Regions from separate parts of the Streptomyces sp. NBC_01429 genome, predicted to be linked through region 4. Evidence: riboswitches for the same ligand, from Rfam matches in the RefSeq annotation. Region 4 holds a riboswitch; each other region holds the start of a gene.
The links. A riboswitch is a leader RNA that binds a small molecule or an ion and turns the genes downstream of it on or off. The one in region 4 is predicted to bind S-adenosylmethionine.
Positions count from the first base shown of each region.

Region 1 (4,829 bases), 5.5 Mb from region 4:
GGCCGTCCGAGAGGTGGTCGAGGCTGGCGAACTGGCGGGCCACCTCGTAGGGCTCGTTGAAGGTGGAGTTGATGGTGCCGGCCAGGCCGAGGCGTTCGGTCACGGCGGCGAGGGCGGACAGCACGGTGAAGGTGTCGGGGCGGCCGACCACGTCCAAGTCGTATATCTTTCCGCCCTGTTCGCGAAGGCGCAGCCCTTCGGCGAGGAACAGGAAGTCGAATTTGGCGCGTTCGGCGGTCTTCGCGAAGTGCGCGAAGGAGCTGAACTCGATGTGGCTGCCGGCCTCGGGGTCGCTCCACACGGTGGTGTTGTTGACGCCGGGGAAGTGGGCCGCGAGATGTATCTGCTTGAGCGGCTTGCTCATGATCGGTGTTCCCTCCGGCTCAGGCGGTGGCGTAGCGGTTGGCGGGGCGGGGCAGTCCGAGCAGCCCGCGCAGGGTGACGGCTTCGTAGGTGTGCCGGAAGGCGTCGCGGCGCCGCAGTTCGGGCACCAGACCGCGGGTGATCGCCGGCAGGTCGTGGGCGATCACGGCGGGGCGCAGCCGGAAGCCGGAGAGTCCGGCGCGCTGCCATTCCAGGAGCAGGTCGGCCAGTTGTGCCGGTGTGCCCGTGAACACCTTCGCGTCGCTGGTGAAGGGCTGTCCCGCGAGACCGTCCAGCCGGTCCCGGCGGGCCGCCGCCGCGGCGGGGTCGTCGTCGAGGAAGACCACCAGATCGCCGAAGATGTGCAGGGGCTCCTCGGCCCGTGCCGTCCCGGCCCGTTCGGTACGTATCTCGTCGACGATGCCGCGGGCCTGGCCGGCGTCGTGCGGGGTGACGTAGCCGAGGTCGGTGGAGCCCGCGATCAGCCGGTACGGCACACTCTCGTGTCCCAGCGCGGTGACGAGGGGCTGGCCCTGCGGCGGGCGGGGGGTGATGGAGGGGCCCTTGACGCTGAAGTGCCGCCCCTCGAAGTCGATGTAGTGGAGCTTGTCGCGGTCGATGAAGCGGCCGGTGGGGACGGACCTGATCTCGGCGTCGTCCTCCCAGCTGTCCCAGAGGCGGCGCACCACCTCGACGTAGTCGGCGGCCTCGTCGAAGAGTTCGGCGATCGCTTCCCGCGCCCGCGGTGTGTACGTCCCGCCGAAGCGGATGGGCGGGATCGTGCGGCGGCCGAAGTGCGCCGCCTCGTTCTGCCGCCCCGACACCTGGACCCGCAGGCCCGCGCGGCCGGAGCTCACATAGTCCAGGGTGGCGATCGCCTTGGAGAGGTGGAACGGCTCGGTGTGCGTGGCGACCACGGTCGGTACGATCCCGATGTGCCGGGTCAGCGGGGCGACGCGCGCGGCGATGAGTACCGCGTCCAGCCGCCCGCGCACCTGGTCGGTGCGCCCGTCGGGTTCCGTGAGGTCCGAGGACTGGAGTCCGAGTCCGTCCTCGATCGTCACGAAGTCGAGCAGGCCGCGCTCGGCCTCGGCGATGAGGTCGGCCCAGTAGGCGGCGGTGAACAGGTCCCGGGACCGGGCTCCCGGCTCGCGCCAGGCGGCCGGGTGCCATCCCGCGCCGTCGAGGGCGACGGCGAGGTGGAGCGCGGAGGACGGGGAAAAGGGCAGCGAAGAAGACGAGGACACGGAAGTGTGCCTTCCTGATCGACCGTGGGAGAGCGCCGTCCCTCATCGGGAGGGGCGGGTGGCGGCGAAACAGGTCAGGAACAACAGAGCGCGCCGGCCACACGCTGGAGGTCGATATGGGGCCGGGAGTAAAGGTGCACGCGACGTCGCGGGGCCAGGACCCTGGCGGGCAGCGGGGCGATGGGTGACACCATGTCCGCCTCCGCCCCTTCCGTCTCCGGCGGGCCCCAGGGCCTCGCCGTCTCGCGCTTGCGGAACCCGGACGGGCTCCGCCCGGTCGTCACCTGGAGCACCCCACCGCGGTGGGAGGGTTGCCGGTCAGCAAGCCAGGGCTTCACGCTGACACTCATGACCTGACCCGAACGTTACGCGGGCCACCTGCCCCGCGCAATGCCCGGATTCCGGGGTCGTGTTCACGTCGCCAGGATCTGAAGCAACACGACCGCGCCATCTGTTCCCGCTTGGCCGTCGGAGTTTTCGGCCGCCGGATTTTTCGGCCCCGGGCGCGGCGCTGGGGGCCGGACCGAGACTGCCGCCGGGGCGGAACGGCGCGCGCCCAGGACCGTACGACGGCCGGATCGCCGTCCTCCCGGGCCGCCACCGTTCCGCGCCCGCCGCCTCAGTCCACCGCGCCCTCCCAGGTGCTGCCGTACCGGTGGGCGAGGGCCGTCGCCTCCTCGGTGGTGAGGAGACGGGGGGCCGTGTCCTTGAGGAGGAGGGTGAGCCGTGCGACCTCCTCCAGTTCGACGGCGGCGTCCACGGCCCGCGCGAGGGTGTCACCGGCGGTGATGGGGCCGTGGTTCTGGAGGAGGGCGGCGTGGAAGGGGAAGCCCAGCTCCTCCAGCCGGCGCGCCTGGTCCAGGTCGCCGGGGGCCGCGTACGGGATCAGCGGGGTCTGGCCCACGCGCATGACGAAGTACGGGGTGAGGGGCGCCAGCGCGCTGCGGCGGGACCAGGCCGGCAGGCAGGAGCAGGCCGCGGCGTGGGCGCTGTGCAGATGGACGACGGCGCGGGTGGCGGGGTCGCGCCGGTAGAAGGCCCGGTGGAGGGGGAACTCCTTGGACGGTGGCGGCCCCGCCGTATGGCCTTCGTGCAGGGGCGCCCGGGCGTCCAGCACGGCCAGCCGCTCGGGGTCCAGCGCTTCGAGTCGGGACCCGGTGGGGGTCATGTATATGCGGTCGCCGACGCGCACACTGAGGTTGCCGGACGCTCCCGGGCTCAGTCCGGCGTCCGACAACGCGCGTCCGGCGGCGACGAGTTCGCTGCGGGGGTCGCTCATCCCAGTTCCTCCCAGGCGCTCGTGAACAGGGACTGCCCGCCGAAGTTCCCCGACTTCAGCGCGAGGTTGTACGAGGCTCCGTCCGGAGCCGAGCCCAGCGCCCACGAGACTCCGGGCGCGAGGGCCGGGCCGAGTTCGAGGCGGCGCACGCCCAGGGCGCGCACCACACTGCCCGAGGTCTCGCCGCCCGCCACGACGAACTGCCGGGCGCCCGCCCCGGCGAAGGCCGTGGCGCAGTCGGCGAGTGCCTCCTCCACCAGCTCGGCGGCGGGGCGCAGCCCCTCGGGCGTGTGCCGCTCGACGTCCGACAGCGAGCCGACGGCGTAGACGAGGACCGGCACGCCGGGCGCCGCGGACCAGTTGGTACGGGCCCAGTCGGTCAGCCGGGCGACCTCGGCCGCCGGGTCGGCGCGCAGGGCGGCCAGATCGAGCCGGCGGCTGGGCAGGGCCGAGCGGGCGGCGTCGGTCTGGGCGCGGGTGGCCGCCGAGGCGCTGCCGGCCAGCACCACGCGGTGTCCGGGGATCACGGGCATGGCTCCGGCGGCCGGGGCGCCGCGCGACGGCAGTCCGAGGGCGAGCCCGGAACCGCCGGTGACGAGCGGGTGGTGTGCGGTGGCCGCGGCGATCCGGGTGAGGTCCTCGGTGTCGATGGCGTCGACCACCACGTAGCGCCGCCCGTCGCCCGCCTCGGCGTCCAGGGCCGCCCGCAGCGCGCGCGGATCGCCGCGGACCACGTCCAGGCCGACGGCGGAGACGGGGTGCGTGGTCTGCGGGGAGAGCAGCCTGACCAGGCTGGAGTCGGTCATCGGGGTCAGCGGGTGGTGGCGCATGGGGCTGTCACCGAGCAGTTGGTCGCCCACGAACAGATGGCCCCGGTAGACGGTGCGCCCGGTGGCCGGGAAGGAGGGCACCACCACCGCGGTCCCGGTGTCCAGCCCGGCCATCAGCGCGTCGGCGACGGGGCCGATGTTCCCGCGCGGTGTGGAGTCGAAGGTCGAGCAGTACTTGTCGTAGATCCGCTCACAGCCCAGCCGGCGCAGGGCCGCGAGCGCGGCCACGCTCTCGCCGACGGCTTCGGCGACCGGCGCCGTACGGGACTTCAGCGCGACCACCACGGCGTCCATGTCCGCCAGCCCGGCCAGCTCCTCCTCGGTGGGCACACCGAGTGTGACACTGGTCCGTACCCCTCTGGCCACCCAGTTCGTCGCGAGATCGGTGGCGCCGGTGAAGTCGTCGGCGATACCGCCCCATCGGAGTGCTGTGTGTGCTCTGCGCACCGTCTGCCACCCGTCCTTGTGTCGTGAACACGTCCCGAGGAGCCCGGTTTCTCGGACTCGCTCCGGACTATCCGGTCATCCCGACTGTCACACGATCGAGATCTGTGAATCAATGTTACATACGTTGACGCTCATGTTAATCCACGTTACGTTCACGCTGCGAAGCGGGAAACCGCATGGCACCACACCGGCCCCTCACGGGCCGCTTTCCCAGGAGGGCTCATGAACGTCGACACGCCGGGCGATCCGCTCACGGCGGGCCCCGTGACCTACGCGCTCACCGGTGCGGGCGGGGGCTTCGCCCGCACTCTGCTCGCGCAGTCGCTGCTGCTCCCCGGCCTGCATCCGGCCGTGCTGTGCGATCTGGACCCCGACGCGGTCCTGGCCCTGTGCGCCGACCTCGGATACGACCCGGCCGCCCTGACCCTCGTGTCCGACGCGGACGGGCTGCGCGAGGCCCGTGCCGCCGGACACACCGCCGTCGTCGCCGACACGGCGCTGCTGGCCGACGCGGCGTACGACATTCTCGTGGAGGCCACCGGCAGCCCCTCGGCCGGATTCCGGGCCGCCAGGGAAGCGATCGAGAACCGCCACCACGTGGCGATGGTCAGCAAGGAGGTCGACTCCGTCGCCGGGGTCGAACTGGACCGGCTCGCCCGTCTG
Region 1 is NZ_CP109599.1:449,522-454,350, forward strand. Features, by position in the region: gene OG627_RS02055 (NtaA/DmoA family FMN-dependent monooxygenase) at 1-364, opposite strand, end outside; gene OG627_RS02060 (LLM class flavin-dependent oxidoreductase) at 384-1,610, opposite strand; gene OG627_RS35415 (putative leader peptide) at 1,685-1,804, opposite strand; SAM riboswitch class IV at 1,851-1,964, opposite strand; gene OG627_RS02065 (class II aldolase/adducin family protein) at 2,230-2,889, opposite strand; gene otnK (3-oxo-tetronate kinase) at 2,886-4,166, opposite strand; gene OG627_RS02075 (homoserine dehydrogenase) at 4,389-4,829, shown strand, end outside.
Region 1: it holds a riboswitch for S-adenosylmethionine, as region 4 does, so the genes downstream of both, OG627_RS35415 (putative leader peptide) here and OG627_RS26165 (aminotransferase class V-fold PLP-dependent enzyme) in region 4, are expected to answer to the same signal.

Region 2 (4,829 bases), 280 kb from region 4:
GCGACATGGCCTCCTCCTGGTCGTGCGTGACGAAGACCATCGTGATGCCGAGCCGCTGCTGGAGCTCCCGCAGCTCCACCCGCATCTCGCGGCGCAGCTTGGCGTCCAGGTTCGACAGCGGCTCGTCGAGCAGCAGCACGGCGGGCCGGGTGGCCAGCGCCCGCGCCACGGCGACGCGTTGCTGCTGGCCGCCCGAGAGCTGCTTGGGCCGACGGCCCGCGTACGCCTCCAGACCGACGAGGCGCAGCGCCTCGGCGACCCGCTCGTCCCGCTCGGCGCGCTCCACCCGCCGCACCTTCAGCCCGTACGCGACGTTGTCCGCGACGGTCATGTGCGGGAAGAGCGCGTAGTTCTGGAAGACCAGACCGAGGCCCCGACGGTGGGTCGGGACATCGGTGAGATCCACCCCGTCCAGCGTGATCCGGCCCCCGGTGGGACGCACGAATCCGGCCAGGCTGTTGAGCAGGGTCGTCTTGCCGCAGCCGCTGGGGCCGAGGATCGACAGGAACTCGCCGCGCCGGATGGAGAGCCGGTCGACGTCGAGCACCCGCTGCCCCTCGTACCCGGCGGCGAGATCCTCGATCTCGATGTGCGGGGTGGTCGGGGTGTGCGGCGCCGGCGGTTCGCCGGCCGCTTCACGGTCGCTGGTCACTGTGGGGTTCCCGCTCACTTGAAGATCTGGTTCCAACGCTGCTGCCACTCGTTCAGCTTCGGAGTGGCGGTCTTGTAGTCGACCCAGGTGAACTTCTTGTAGACGTCCTCGCCGTACTTCACCTTGGCCTTGAAGGCGGGGTCGTAGTCGATGGTGTCGTTGCCCGCGCCGTAGAAGGTGCCCTCGGCGAACGGCTTCTGGTGCTCGGCGGAGGAGAGGTAGTCCAGGAACTTGTAGGCCGCGGCCGTGTGCTTCGAGCCCTTCGGCACGTAGTACGAGGTCAGCGCGCCCACCGCGCCGGAGGCGGGGTAGGTGAAGCCGATCGGCTGCCCCTCCTTCTCCATGGCGAAGGCGCGGCCGTCCCAGAACGGGACGATCCAGGCGTCGCCGTTCTGGAGGACCGTGGAGACGCTGCCCGCGTCCGCCGGGTAGGACGAGACGCAGTTCTTCAGCTGGGCGAGCTTCTCGAACCCCTTGTCGACATCGGCGGGGTTGGACAGCTTGCCGCCGTCCTGGGAGACCAGCGCGGAGAAGAACTCCAGGCCCGCGTTGTACGTCAGCGGGGGCAGCGCGACATGACCGCAGAACTTCTTGTCGAAGATGTCGGTCCAGTCCTTGGGCGCCTGCTTGATCTTGTCGGTGCGGTAGAGCAGACCGTTGGAGCCGGTGGTCAGCGGCACGCCGTACGACGATCCGTCGATCGTCGACTGCTGGGTGAGCACCGGGTCGAGCTGCTTCCAGTTGCTGAGATCGCCCGTCTTCAGCGGCTGGAGGAGCTTGCCGCCGACCGCCTGGTGCAGCGAGCCGGGGGTGAGGGCCACGACGTCGAACGGCGCGTTGGAGCCGCCCGCCGCGCGCAGCTTGGTGACCCAGTCGGAGTCGGCGCCGTAGACGAGGTTCACCTTGATGCCGGTGTCCTTCTCGAACGGCTCGACGAAGGACTTCTTGAACAGGTCTCCCCACGCCCCCGCGAACGCGGTGACGGTGATCTGCTCGCCCTTGCCGCCCGAGGACCCGCTGCCGGAGGAGGAGTCGGAGCCGCCGCCCGTGTCGACCCCGCAGCCGGCCACGGCGGTCAGGACGGTGGCGGTGCCGGCCGATGCGAGGGCCAGCAGATAGCCGCGCCCGCGGGCACGTGCGGGGCGGGGCAGGACAGATCTCATGAGGGAGAACTCCTCCGTGCGGTGAGTGAGTACGGCGATTGCCGCGCATGCTGAAGCCGGAACGGGAGCCACGAGGCACGAGGGGTGCGAGTGGTACGGGGGACGCGAGGGGCGGAAAGCGCTGATCGCGATGTCATCCCGTACTCCCGTCATCAGGTCCAGGACCTGGCCGACAGGTCCGCGCTTGCTCCCGGCACATCGGTGTGCGCGTGGAGCCGTGTCATCACCCGGGGCACCCCACCGCAGAAGGAGGGTTGCCGCTCAGCAAGCCGGGGCTTGTCGCTGAGACTCGTGACGACGAAAAAGTAACACTGATTTCGGCCAACCCCAAAGATGACCTGGATCACATGAGGGGTGGTCCAGGTCGACGAGTGGCTGTGCCGGTTGTGTGGAGGAGGTGGGGGGAAGTGGCTATTTCAGGGCCGCCGCCATCATCTTCTGTGCGATGGGCGCGGCCAGTCCGTTGCCGCTGACCTCCGAGCGCGCCGCGCCCGAGTCCTCCACCACGACAGCGACGGCCACCTCCTTGCCGGTGGACGCGTCCTTCGCGTACGAGGTGAACCAGGCGTACGGCGTCCCGTCGTTGTCCACGCCGTGCTGGGCGGTCCCCGTCTTGCCGCCGACCTCGGCCCCGGCGATCCTCGCGTTCGTCCCCGTACCGTCCTCCACCACCGTCACCATCGCGCTGCGCAGTTGCGCGGCCGTGGCCGAGGAGACGATCCGGGTGGTGTCCCCGTCCCGGTACGACCGCAGCGTGCCGCCGCTGCCGTCCACCACCTTCGACACCATGTGCGGCGCCGCCATCAGCCCGTCGTTCGCCAGCGCCGCCGAGACCATCGCCATCTGGAGCGGGGTGGCGGTCACGTCGAACTGGCCGATTCCCGACAGCGCCGTCTGGGCGTCGTCCATGCCGGAGGGGTACACGCTCTGCGAGGCGCGCACCGGCACGTCCTGCTCGGCGTCGTTGAAGCCGAACTTCTCCGCCATCGCCCGGACCTTCGACTGCCCCAGCTGATCGGCCATCTTCGCGAAGACGGTGTTGCAGGAGTAGCGCAGGGCGGTGCGGATGGTGGCGTTCTCGCACGGCGCCGACGTGCTCTCGTTCTCCAGCACGGTCTTCGTGTGGGGCAGGGTGTACGGGTCCGGGCTGTCGGTCCTCTCGTCCACCGACCCGTACAGCCCGTCCTCCAGCGCCGCCGCCGCGACGACCAGCTTGAACGTCGAGCCGGGCGGCAGCGGCTGGCGCAGCGCGCGGTTGACCATCGGCTTGTCCGCGTCGCCGGTCAGCTGCTTCCAGGCGGCGCCGTCCGTCGTGCCGCTGATCTTCGCCGGGTCGTACGAGGGGGTGCTGACCACCGCGAGCACCCGGCCGGTCTTCGGGTCGATCGCGACGGCCGCGCCCTTGTTGCCGCCGAGCGCCGCGTATCCGGCCCGCTGGACCGAGGGGCCGATCGTCGTCAGGACGTCGCCCGGCTTGGTCTGTCTGCCGGTGAGCGCGTCGAGCGGGTTCTTCAGCAGGGTGTCCGTCCCGTCGAGGACGTCCTTGTAGATGCCCTCCAGCTGCGTGGAGCCGTACACCTGCGAGCTGTAGCCGGTGACGGGCGCGTAGAGCGCGCCGTCGGTGTAGGTCCGCTTGTACGCCAGGTCGCCGCTGTCCGTCTTCGCGGATCCGGTGACCGGCGAACCGGCCACGACGATGTCGCCCTGCGGACGCGCGTACTGGGCGATGACGTTGCGCCGGTTGTACGTGTCGTCCGCGAGGGCTTTCGCCTCGTACGCCTGCACCCAGGTCGCCCGCACCATGAGGGCGAGCACCATCCCCAGGCAGATGACCGCTGTGTGTCTGATCGTCTTGTTCATCCCGGAGAAGGGACGAGCGGGGCGGGGGCCGGCGTTCCCCCGCGCCCGGCTTCTCAGGATTTCCTCATGTGCTCGTCCGGCGCGCTCTCCTGGTCCGGGGCGCCCGCCCGCGGATCAGAGCCGGCGGGTGGCGAGCGTCAGCCGGTCGCGGGCGTCGAACAGCGCGTCCTTGATCATCTGTTCATGCCCCGGGGTGAGCCTGGCCACCGGCACCGAGCAGCTGATCGCGTCGCGCGCCGGGGTCCGGTAGGGGACCGCGATGCCGAAGCAGCGCAGCCCGAGGGTGTTCTCCTCGCGGTCCACCGCGTACCCCTGCTCGCGGATGGAGCGCAGCTCCTCGATGAGCTTCTCGCGGTCCGTGATGGTGTGCTCGGTCAGCGGCGGCAGCGTCTCGGGCAGCAGCGCGCGCACCTGCTCGTCGCTGTGCGTCGCGAGCAGCGCCTTGCCGAGGGAGGTCGAGTGCGCGGGCAGCCGGCGGCCGACGCGGGTGAAGGGGCGCAGATAGTGCTGGGACTGGCGGGTCGCGAGATAGACCACATTGGTGCCGTCGAGACGCGCCAGGTGGATCGTCTCGCTGGTGTCGTCCGAGAGCCGGTCCAGGGTGGGCCGGGCCGCGGCGACCACCTCGTCACCGTCGATGTACGAGGTGCCGACCAGCAGCGCCCGTACCCCGATCCCGTACCGGGTGCCCGTCGCGTCGGTCTCCACCCAGCCCAGCTCGACCAGGGTGCGCAGCAGCATGTAGAGGCTGGACTTGGGATAGCCGACCGCCTCCTGGACGGTCGCCAGGGAGTGCATCCCGGGACGCCCGGCGAAGTACTCGAGCAGCTCCACCGTCCGTACAGCGGACTTGACCTGCGCGCCACCGCTCTCCGCAGCCGACATCGTCACTCGCCCCTTCTCACCGCTCGACCGCATGCCGCGGGGCCCTGGCCCGGACAGACCTTGACCACATGGAACGCGCGGAAATAGAGTCCCTGAAGATTCACTATCAGGAATCTTGTTCAGAATACCGAACGAATCCTGTGGGACAGCAGTGGATGGCAGAGGTCCGGAGCACGCGTGGCCGGGCCGAGGTACGCGCAGTCGGGAAGGAAGCCGCGGTGGCAACAGCACCAGTCTGGAGTGTCGACCCCCGAACGGGAAAGCCTCGT
Region 2 is NZ_CP109599.1:6,232,833-6,237,661, forward strand. Features, by position in the region: gene OG627_RS27415 (ABC transporter ATP-binding protein) at 1-652, opposite strand, end outside; gene OG627_RS27420 (ABC transporter substrate-binding protein) at 667-1,815, opposite strand; SAM riboswitch class IV at 1,991-2,112, opposite strand; gene OG627_RS27425 (penicillin-binding transpeptidase domain-containing protein) at 2,227-3,675, opposite strand; gene OG627_RS27430 (IclR family transcriptional regulator) at 3,790-4,560, opposite strand; gene OG627_RS27435 (aldehyde dehydrogenase (NADP(+))) at 4,779-4,829, shown strand, end outside.
Region 2: it holds a riboswitch for S-adenosylmethionine, as region 4 does, so the genes downstream of both, OG627_RS27420 (ABC transporter substrate-binding protein) here and OG627_RS26165 (aminotransferase class V-fold PLP-dependent enzyme) in region 4, are expected to answer to the same signal.

Region 3 (4,829 bases), 2.5 Mb from region 4:
GTACGGAGGATGGTGGGGATGCGGACCTTGACGCTCATGACGGATGCCCAGCCTTTCTGCGGAAGTTTCGGAGTCGTGGGTCCCTGCGGGTCGCAGGTCCCGGGGCGTCGCGTCAGCCGACCGCGAGGCCCGCGTCGCGGAACGCGTCGAGGCTCGGGCGGATGGTCGCGGTGGGTCCGGTCGTCGGCGCCACGGCGTCGAGGGTCTTCAGCCCGTCGCCGGTGTTCAGGACGACGGTGGTGAGGGTCGGGTCGAGGAGCCCTGCCTCGATGAGCTTCTTCGTGACGCCCACGGTGACCCCGCCCGCCGTCTCGGCGAAGATCCCCTCGGTACGCGCCAGCAGCTTGATCGCGTCGACGATCTGCTCGTCGTTGACGTCCTCGACGGCGCCGCCGGTGCGGCGGGCGATGTCCAGGACGTACGGTCCGTCGGCCGGGTTGCCGATCGCCAGGGACTTGGCGATGGTGTCGGGCTTCTGCGGCCGTACGACGTCGTGGCCCGCCTTGAAGGCGGTGGAGACCGGCGAGCAGCCCTCGGCCTGGGCGCCGAAGATCTTGTACGGCCTGTCCTCGACCAGGCCCAGCTTGATCAGCTCCTGAAGACCCTTGTCGATCTTCGTGAGCTGAGATCCCGAGGCGATCGGGATGACGAGCTGGTCGGGCAGGCGCCAGCCGAGCTGCTCGCAGATCTCGTACGCGAGGGTCTTGGAGCCCTCGCCGTAGTACGGACGGAGGTTGACGTTGACGAAGCCCCAGCCCTCGCCGAGCGGGTCGCCGATCAGCTCGGAGCAGAAGCGGTTCACATCGTCGTAGTTGCCCTCGATGCCGACCAGGTCGCCGCCGTACACCGCGGCCATGACGACCTTGCCCTGCTCCAGGTCGTGCGGGATGAACACGCAGGAGCGGAAGCCGGCGCGGGCGGCGGCGGCGCCGACGGCGCCGGCGAGGTTGCCGGTGGAGGAGCAGGAGAGCGTGGTGAAGCCGAAGACGCGGGCGGCCTCGACGGCGATGGCGACGACGCGGTCCTTGAAGGAGTGCGTCGGGTTGCCGGAGTCGTCCTTGACGTGCAGCGAGCCGGTGATGCCCAGCTCACGGGCGAGGTTGTCGGCCTTGACGAGCTTGGTGAAGCCGGGGTTGATGTTCGGCTTCGAGGCCACGTCGGCGGGGACGGGCAGCAGCGGCGCGTAACGCCAGATGTTGTCGGGTCCCTCGGCGATGCGCTTCTTCAGCTCGTCGGGGCCGCCGCTCGGCAGGTCGTAGGCGACTTCGAGCGGCCCGAAACAGCTCGCACAGGCGAAAATGGGGCCGAGGTCGAAGCGCTCTCCGCATTCGCGGCACGAGAGTGCGGCGGCGGGTCCGAGGTCGACGGTGGTGCTGGTGCTCCGGACGGTCTGCACAGCCATGATGGCGAGGCCCTTTCTCCTCATCTTCCTCGCGACGTACTTCGCCACAAGACGGAATTGGCACCTTCCCCACCGTGACCTCGCGGTCGGCGGGAGGGTTGCCGGGACTTCAACGGGCCGTTCCCTCAGTCCCTCTGGATGAGCGCTATGGCGCCGGACCCGGGGCCCGGTGCGTTTGTGACACCTGTTTCATCTGTTTCGGATGTATCAGGTGTTTCACCTATTGACCCCGGCATGCGGTGGTCAGCGGTGTTGTTCAAGACTGTAACCGAAGGAGTGGACGGTTGAGATAGTCGTCCGCACCGCGAGATGGATCACGTTTTATGGATCAGCGCAGGGAGTACCGAACGTGCTGGAAGAGGTGGAACGCTGGCTGACCAGGCGTTCCTGGTCCGCCGCCGACCGTACGCTCGACCAGTTGCTGGCGGCGAAAGCCGCCCGGGGCGCCACCGTGAGTGTGGTGCTTCCGGCACTGGACGAGGAGGAGACGGTCGGGGAGATCGTCTCCGTGATCCGCCGCGAGCTGATGGTGGAGAACCGGCTGGTCGACGAGCTGGTGGTGATCGACTCCGGCTCCACCGACCGTACGTCCGAGGTGGCAGCCGCGGCCGGGGCGCGGGTGGTGCACCGGGACGCGATACTGCCGCGGCTGCCCGCCCTGCCCGGCAAGGGCGAGGTCCTGTGGCGGTCGCTGCTGGTGACGCGCGGAGACATCGTGTGCTTCGTGGACGCGGATCTGCGGGATTTCTCGGCGGATTTCGTCTCCGGGATCGTCGGCCCGCTGCTGACCGAGCCCGATGTGCAGTTCGTGAAGGCGATGTACGACCGCCCGCTGGCGCTGCCCGCCGGGCAGGACGGGCAACTCGGCGGGCAGACCGGCGGCCAGACCGGCGCCCAGACCGGGGGCCAGGTCAGTCAGGGCGGCCGGGTGACGGAGCTGGTGGCGCGCCCGCTGCTCAACCTGCACTGGCCCCTGCTGGCCGGCTTCGTACAGCCGCTGGGCGGGGAGTACGCGGCGCGGCGCTCGCTGCTGGAGCGGCTGCCGTTCCCGGTGGGGTACGGGGTGGAGCTGGGGCTCCTGGTGGACGCGCTGCACACGGTGGGGCTCGACGCGCTGGCCCAGGTCGACGTCGGGGTACGGCGCCACCGCCACCAGGACGACCGGGCGCTGGGGCGGATGGCCGCCGCGATCTACCGTACGGCGCAGCTGCGGCTCTCCCGGGGCCATCTGGTGCGGCCGAGGCTGACGCAGTTCGAGCGGGGCTCGGACGGGTTCACGCCGCGCACGCACGCGGTGGACACGGAGGAGCGGCCGCCGGTGCGGGAGATCGCGGAGTACCCGGCCGGACGCGCGGCGTAACGGTAGATTTTCATATCTAATGTCTAGATTTTCGCTCCATGAGCAGCGACCTCCTGACCCCGAACCTCTTCGCCCCGAACCTCTTGGACCCTCGCTTCATGGACCCGCGCTTCATGGACATGAAGCAGTGGGCGGTGAGCGCCCTGGCCCAGACCGGGACCTCCGCCGAGCGGCTGTGGCTGCTGGGCGGAGTGGCGCTCGCGCTGACCGGAGCCGGGGTGGTGGCAGTGGCCGCCACGCGCGGCCGGCGCGACTGACCGACGAGCCGGCGAGGCAGCCGGGGGCGAGGGCCGGTGGCGTCAGTGCGCCACCGTCCGTACGTTTGAGCGTTTCCCGTACGGGCTAGGTTTCGGCACATGGTCTCCGAGCACCCCGCCCCGCCCGCCCGCGTCCTCGTCGCGTCCAACCGCGGCCCCGTCTCGTACACCCTGCGCGACGACGGCGCCCTGGTGGCCAAGAGGGGCGGCGGCGGGCTGGTGTCGGGGCTCTCGGCCATCGGCCCGGACACGGACGCGGTGTGGGTGTGCGCGGCGCTCGGCGAGGGCGACCGCGAGGCCGTGCGGCGGCTGGACGGCAGGCTCGACCCGGCGGACACCGGCGGGCAGCGCGTCCGCATGCTCGGCATCCCGCCCGAGGTGTACGCGGACGCGTACAACGGCGTGGCGAACTCGACGCTCTGGTTCGTCCACCACCTGCTCTACCAGACCCCGCTGGAGCCGTCCTTCGGCCCGGAGTTCCGCGCCCAGTGGGCTTCGTACGAGGCGTACAACCGCGCCTTCGCCGAGGCCCTGGCCGACGAGGCCGCCGACGGCGCGGCCGTCCTCGTGCAGGACTACCACCTGGCGCTGGTCCCCGGAATGCTGCGCGCGCTGCGCCCCGACCTGTCGATCGGGCACTTCTCGCACACCCCGTGGGCGCCGGTCGACTACTTCCGGCTGCTCCCCGACGACATCGCGCGCCAGCTCCTGCGCGGCATCCTGGGCGCCGACCGCGCCGCCTTCCTGACCCGGCGCTGGGCCGACGCCTTCACCGCGTGCTGCGCGGAGCTGCTGGGCGGTACGGGCAAGACGCGCGTCGGCGTGCACGGGCTGGGCGCCGACGCCGACTTCCTGCGCGAGCGCGCGCACCGGCCGGACGTGGACGAGCGCATCGTGACCCTGCGCGGGCAGATCGGCAGCGCCCCGGACGGTACGGACCGGAAGACCATCGTCCGGGTCGACCGTACGGAGCTGTCGAAGAACATCGTCCGCGGCCTGCTCGCCTACCGGCAGCTCCTGACGGACCACCCCGAATGGCGCGAGCGCGTCGTCCATGTCGCCTTCGCCTACCCCTCCCGGCAGGACCTGGCGGTCTACCGCGACTACACCGCCGAGGTGCGGCGGGTCGCCGACGGGATCAACGCCGAGTTCTCCACGGACGGCTGGACCCCGGTCGTGCTGCACGTCAAGGACGACTTCGCCCGCTCCCTGGCCGCCTACCGGCTGGCCGACGTGGCGCTGGTCAACCCGATCCGCGACGGGATGAACCTGGTCGCGAAGGAGATCCCCGTCGTCTCCGAGCGCGGCTGCGCGCTGGTCCTCTCCCGGGAGGCGGGCGCCTACGAGGAGCTGGGCGAGGACGCGCTGGTGATCAACCCGTACGACATCAGCGCCACTTCGGCCGCCCTCCACGAGGCGCTCTCCCTCCCGGACGGCGACCGCGCGGAACGCGGCAAGCGCCTGGCGGCCGCTGCGACCGCGCTGCCGCCGCAGCGCTGGTTCCTGGACCAGCTGGACGCGCTGCGCGACAGCTGACCGTACGCGCGCACCGGCAGGTGTCGGCCGTAGGTACGGCCGACACCTACGGCCCGCGTCAGGCGGTCGCCTCGGCGACGGCAGCCAGGAAGTCCGCGACCGCCGCCGGGCCCGGGAGCACGAGGTCGGCGCGTTCGGCCAGTTCGGGCACTTCGCGGCCGCTGCACACCAGCAGACCGGGGTGGCCGTCGGAGCGCAGTTTCTCCACGGCCGCGTAGGCCGGGAGGTCGCCCAGGTCGTCGCCCGCGTAGAGGACGGTCTCGGCGCCGACCTC
Region 3 is NZ_CP109599.1:3,434,786-3,439,614, forward strand. Features, by position in the region: gene OG627_RS14630 (ubiquitin-like small modifier protein 1) at 1-38, opposite strand, end outside; gene thrC (threonine synthase) at 113-1,402, opposite strand; SAM riboswitch class I at 1,420-1,547, opposite strand; gene OG627_RS14640 (glucosyl-3-phosphoglycerate synthase) at 1,752-2,762, shown strand; gene OG627_RS14645 (hypothetical protein) at 2,801-3,019, shown strand; gene OG627_RS14650 (alpha,alpha-trehalose-phosphate synthase (UDP-forming)) at 3,119-4,555, shown strand; gene otsB (trehalose-phosphatase) at 4,614-4,829, opposite strand, start outside.
Region 3: it holds a riboswitch for S-adenosylmethionine, as region 4 does, so the genes downstream of both, thrC (threonine synthase) here and OG627_RS26165 (aminotransferase class V-fold PLP-dependent enzyme) in region 4, are expected to answer to the same signal.

Region 4 (4,829 bases):
CGGCGGCCATCGCGTTGCCCGCGAATTTCGCACGCCTGTTCGGAGTGAAGCGCGCGTACTGCCGCAGCTGCGCGGGCAGCTCCGTGACGGTCAGACCGCCGAAGGCGTCCGAAACGAGCGCCACGACCCGGCGCCGTACCCCGTCGGGAAGCGGGCGGTCGAGCGCCTCCGCGGTGTCACCGGCCGCACCGGCCGGCTCAGCACCGCTCGCGGGCTGCTCCACGATCCGTCACCCCACTACCCCTTTCGGGCGGCTCCCTCAGGAACCGGCGCCCGGCCTGTCCACCAGTTCGATCTGATCCACCGCGTTGCACCAACGGCAGCGCACCGACTCGATGGTCTCACTGACCACCTCGCGCTCCTCGACCGTAGGCTCCCCCGCCAGGTCCAGATGGACGTACTCGACGGCCTTCGACGACCGGGTCACGTCGAAACGGGTGAGATTCCCGCACAACGTGCAGCGCCACCGGGTGGTGGCCGTCGGCTGCGGAACCGTCGGAAGGGTTGCCATCGCGTCGTCCTCTTTTCGTCGTCCCTCGTGCGGTGCCCCGCGGCGCGCCGTCGAACCGCGGATCACACCCGGCAACCCTACGGCCTCGCGGGCACCACGCGGGGCGGCGAGGCACTCTGTACCGAAGGGTCCCGGTACGGCATGCTCTGTCGGTGATCACATGGCGGAGGGCGGCCGGCGTACCCGTGGTGACCTACGGGCTGATCGGCCTCTGCTGTCTGGCCTTCCTGATCGGCCCGGTGTCCGGCACGGGCCCCGGCTACGGCAGCGGCGACGCGCTCCTCGCCGCGCAGAGCGCGTATTTCGAACGGTGGGGAGTGATCCCCGCCGAGCTGCTGCACGGCTCCCCGCGCGCCCTGCTCACCCCGCTCACCGCGCTGTTCGTGCACGGCGGCTGGCTGCATCTGCTCGGCAACATGCTCTTCCTGCATGTCTTCGGGGCGATGACGGAGGAGCGGATGGGCCGGATCCGGTTCCTGCTCTTCTACCTCGCCGTCGGCTACCTCGCGCTGTTCGCCTACGCGGCGGCCAACGCCGACTCGCGGCAGACCCTGGTGGGGGCCTCCGGAGCGATCTCCGGAGTGCTCGGGGCCTTCCTGTACCTCTTCCCCAGGGCCCGCGTCACCAGCCTCTTCCCGTTCCTGCTCTTCCTGCCGCTGCGCTTTCCCGCCTGGATCGTGCTGATCTTCTGGTTCGCCCTCCAGTGGCTGGCCGCCCGGGACGCCGGAGAGGGGCCGGGGGTCGCCTATCTCGCCCACGTGGCCGGGTTCGGCGCGGGCTTCCTGTACGCCTGGGGGTGCTACTGGCGTACCGATAGAGTGGGCGCACAGACCGGGGCCACCGAGGGAGAACGCCAACCGTGATCACCGCGATCGTGCTCATCAAGACCAGCGTCGACCGGATCCCCGAGATCGCCGAGGCGATCGCCGCCCTGGAGAGCGTCAGCGAGGTCTTCTCGGTGACGGGTACGTACGACCTGATCGCCATGGTGCGCGTACCGAAGCACGACGATCTCGCCGATGTCATCCCCGGCCGGATCAGCAAGATCCCCGGCGTCGAGGCCACCGACACCCACGTGGCGTTCCGCACGTACTCCCAGCACGACCTGGAGGCGGCCTTCGCGATCGGACTCGACGCGTAGGACCGCCTCCGGCAGGGTCTCCGAGGGGGGTTACGCGGCGGCCGCGCCCCGGTCCGGCACGCAACGGCCGTCCTCCGTGCGGTAGTTCCAGCGCGCGCCGTCGCTGACCAGCTCGCGCACCGCCCGTACGAACCGCTCCACGTGCTCGTCCGGCGTCCCCGCCCCGAAGCTCACCCTGATCGCGTTGAGCGAGCGCGCGCCCGGCTCGGCCTCCGGCGCGCCGCACTCCCCCTGCTCCTGCGGGTCGCCGTCGAGCAGCGTCCGGACCAGCGGGTGGGCGCAGAACAGGCCGTCGCGCACCCCGATGCCGTACTCCGCGGAGAGCGCGGCGGCGAAGTGCGAGCTGTTCCACCCCTCGACCACGAACGACAGCACGCCGACCCGCGGCGCGTCGTCCCCGAACAGCGAGAGCACCTTCACCTCGGGCACCTCGGCCAGCCCCGCGCGCAGCCGGGCGACGAGGCGCTGCTCGCGGGCGGCCAGCGCGTCGAATCCGGCCTCCTCCAGCGCCTTGCAGGCCGAGGCGATCGCGTACACCCCGATGACGTTGGGCGAGCCGGCCTCGTGGCGGGCCGCCGTGGCGTGCCACTCGACCTCCACGCCGCCGTCGGCGCGGCGCGCCACCTTGCGGCTGGCGCCGCCGCCCGCGAGGTACGGCTCGGCGTCCTGGAGCCAGTCGGCCCGGCCGGCGAGCACCCCGGAGCCGAACGGCGCGTACAGCTTGTGCCCGGAGAAGGCGATCCAGTCCACGTCCAGCTCGGCGATGTCCACGGCGTGGTGCGGTACGAGCTGCGCGGCGTCGAGCACGATCCGGGCGCCGTGCCGGTGCGCGGCGGCGGCCAGCTCCCGCACGGGCCACAGCTCACCCGTCACATTGGACGCGCCCGTGACACAGACCAGCGCCGGTCCCCGGGAGTCGCGCGAGGCGAGCGCGCGCTCCAGGGTGGCGACGGCGGCGGCCGGGGTGCGGGGGGCGTCCAGGTAGCTCACCCGGGCGTCCCGCCAGGGCAGCAGCGAGGCGTGGTGCTCCGTCTCGAAGACGAACACCTCGCACTCCTCGGGAAGGGCCGCCGCCAGCAGGTTCAGCGAATCCGTGGTCGAGCGGGTGAAGACCACCTGGTCGTCCGGGCGGCAGCCGAGGAAGTCGGCGACCGTGCGGCGGCTGTTCTCGAAGAGGTCCGTGGACAGCTGCGAGAGGTAACCGGCGCCCCGGTGGACACTGCCGTAGTACGGGGCGTACGCGGCGACGTCGTCCCACACCCGCTGGAGCGCCGGGGCGCTCGCCGCGTAGTCCAGGGCGGCGTAGCCGACCTCGCCGCCGGTGACGAGCGGCACGGTCACGTCCCGTCCGAGCACCGGCAGCGGCGCGCCACAGGCGGGGTCGTCGGAGGGCTGGGCGGTCTGCGTGGCGGTGGCGGTGGCGTTCGGGTATGCGGACATGGCGGTATCTCCCGGCAGGACAAGGCGGAAAGGCGGCTTCAAGGACCCGCGGGCACGGCGAAAGCCGTGACGATCACGCGGGGAATGCCTCGACACACGGAGAACACCGTGCGGAGGATGTTGAAGAGGGGGCGTAGAAGCCCTAACGCATTCGCTTGCTCACGAGACTGCTCCCTTGAGGACCAGGACCCCAAAGGTGCGAGGGGTCCGCGCTTGCCGCAGACCTCGCTGCCTACGGCCTGGTCTTCACCCGGGGCACCCCGCCACGGACGGAGGGTTGCCGGACAGCGAGCCGGGGCCTAAATCGCTGTCACTCATGACCTTGGCCGAAAGTATGGCACAGCGTGCCGCACCGCCCAACAGATGTCCGCGATACGGGACGGGGCGGGTGCCGACCGGCACCCGCCCCGTCCCACCCGCTCGCCGTCAGGCGTTGCTCGCCTCGACCCAGCGCGCCAGCGAACGCCCCGCCGCGCCCGAGTCGATCGACTCCGCAGCCCGCGCGATCCCCGCCGCCAGCTGAAGCTCCAGCGGGTCGTCCGTCGGGTCCAGCGCCACCAGCGCCGCCGCCGAGTTGAGCAGGACGGCGTCCCGTACGGGACCGGTCTCGCCGGCCAGCAGTCTGCGGGCCACGTCCGCGTTGTACGAGGCGTCCGCGCCGCGCAGCGCCTCGACCGGCACCAGGGACAGGCCGACGTCGCGCGGGTCGAAGGGCTGCTCGGTGACGCTTCCGTCCCGGACGACCCAGATCCGGGAGGTCGCGGTGGTGGTCAGCTCGTCGAGCCCGTCGTCGCCCCGGAAGACCAGCGCGGACGAACCGCGCTCGGCGAGCACGCCCGCCATGATGGGCGCCATCCGGGCGTCGGCGACACCGGTCGCCTGGGCCCGTACCTTCGCGGGGTTGGTGAGCGGCCCCAGGAAGTTGAAGACCGTGCGGATCCCCAGCTCGCCGCGCGCGGCGGCCACCTGACGCAGCGCGGGGTGGAACTTCACCGCGAAGCAGAAGGTGATGCCCGCCTCCTCCGCGACCTGGGCGACCCGCTCCGGGGACAGCTCCAGATTGACGCCGAGCTTCCCCAGCACGTCGGAGGCGCCGCTCGCCGAGGACGCGGCCCGGCTGCCGTGCTTGACGACCTTGGCACCGGTGCCGGCGACCACGATCGAGGACATGGTGGAGATGTTGACGGTCTTGGCGCCGTCGCCGCCGGTGCCGACGATGTCGACGGTCCTGCCGGGCACCTCGATGACCCTGGCGTGCTCGTACATCGCCCGGACGAGGCCGCTGATCTCCTCGACGGTCTCGCCCTTGGCCCGCAGTGCCACCGCGAATCCGGCGATCTGCGCGTCGGTGGCCGCGCCGCTCATGATCCGGTCCATCGCCCAGGCGGTGGCGTCGGCGCTCTGGTCGGTGCCGTTGAGCAGCGTGTCCAGGACGACCGGCCAGGTGCGGGCCGACACGGTGTCGCCTCCGACGGGGGTAACAGCGCTCATCGCTCGCTCCTGGGGTCCGGGACGGGTACGCGGACCCCCTGGGGGTCCGGTAGCAGCCTATCGGCGTACGCCCTGCCCGGCGGACGACCGACCGCACTGCGGACAGGCCGCGTGCCGGACGGGGACCGGGAACGCCGAGGGCCCCGGCCGGCCCCCCTCGCGGGGAGACCGGGCCGGGGCCCTCGGTGGTGGCGACCTCGGTGAGGCCGGGTGGGATCAGTGGTGGCCGTGGCCGCTCTGGATCTC
Region 4 is NZ_CP109599.1:5,948,204-5,953,032, reverse strand. Features, by position in the region: gene OG627_RS26185 (NYN domain-containing protein) at 1-223, opposite strand, end outside; gene OG627_RS26180 (hypothetical protein) at 260-511, opposite strand; gene OG627_RS26175 (rhomboid family intramembrane serine protease) at 664-1,374, shown strand; gene OG627_RS26170 (Lrp/AsnC family transcriptional regulator) at 1,371-1,652, shown strand; gene OG627_RS26165 (aminotransferase class V-fold PLP-dependent enzyme) at 1,683-3,092, opposite strand; SAM riboswitch class IV at 3,297-3,414, opposite strand; gene trpD (anthranilate phosphoribosyltransferase) at 3,519-4,583, opposite strand; gene qcrB (cytochrome bc1 complex cytochrome b subunit) at 4,800-4,829, opposite strand, start outside.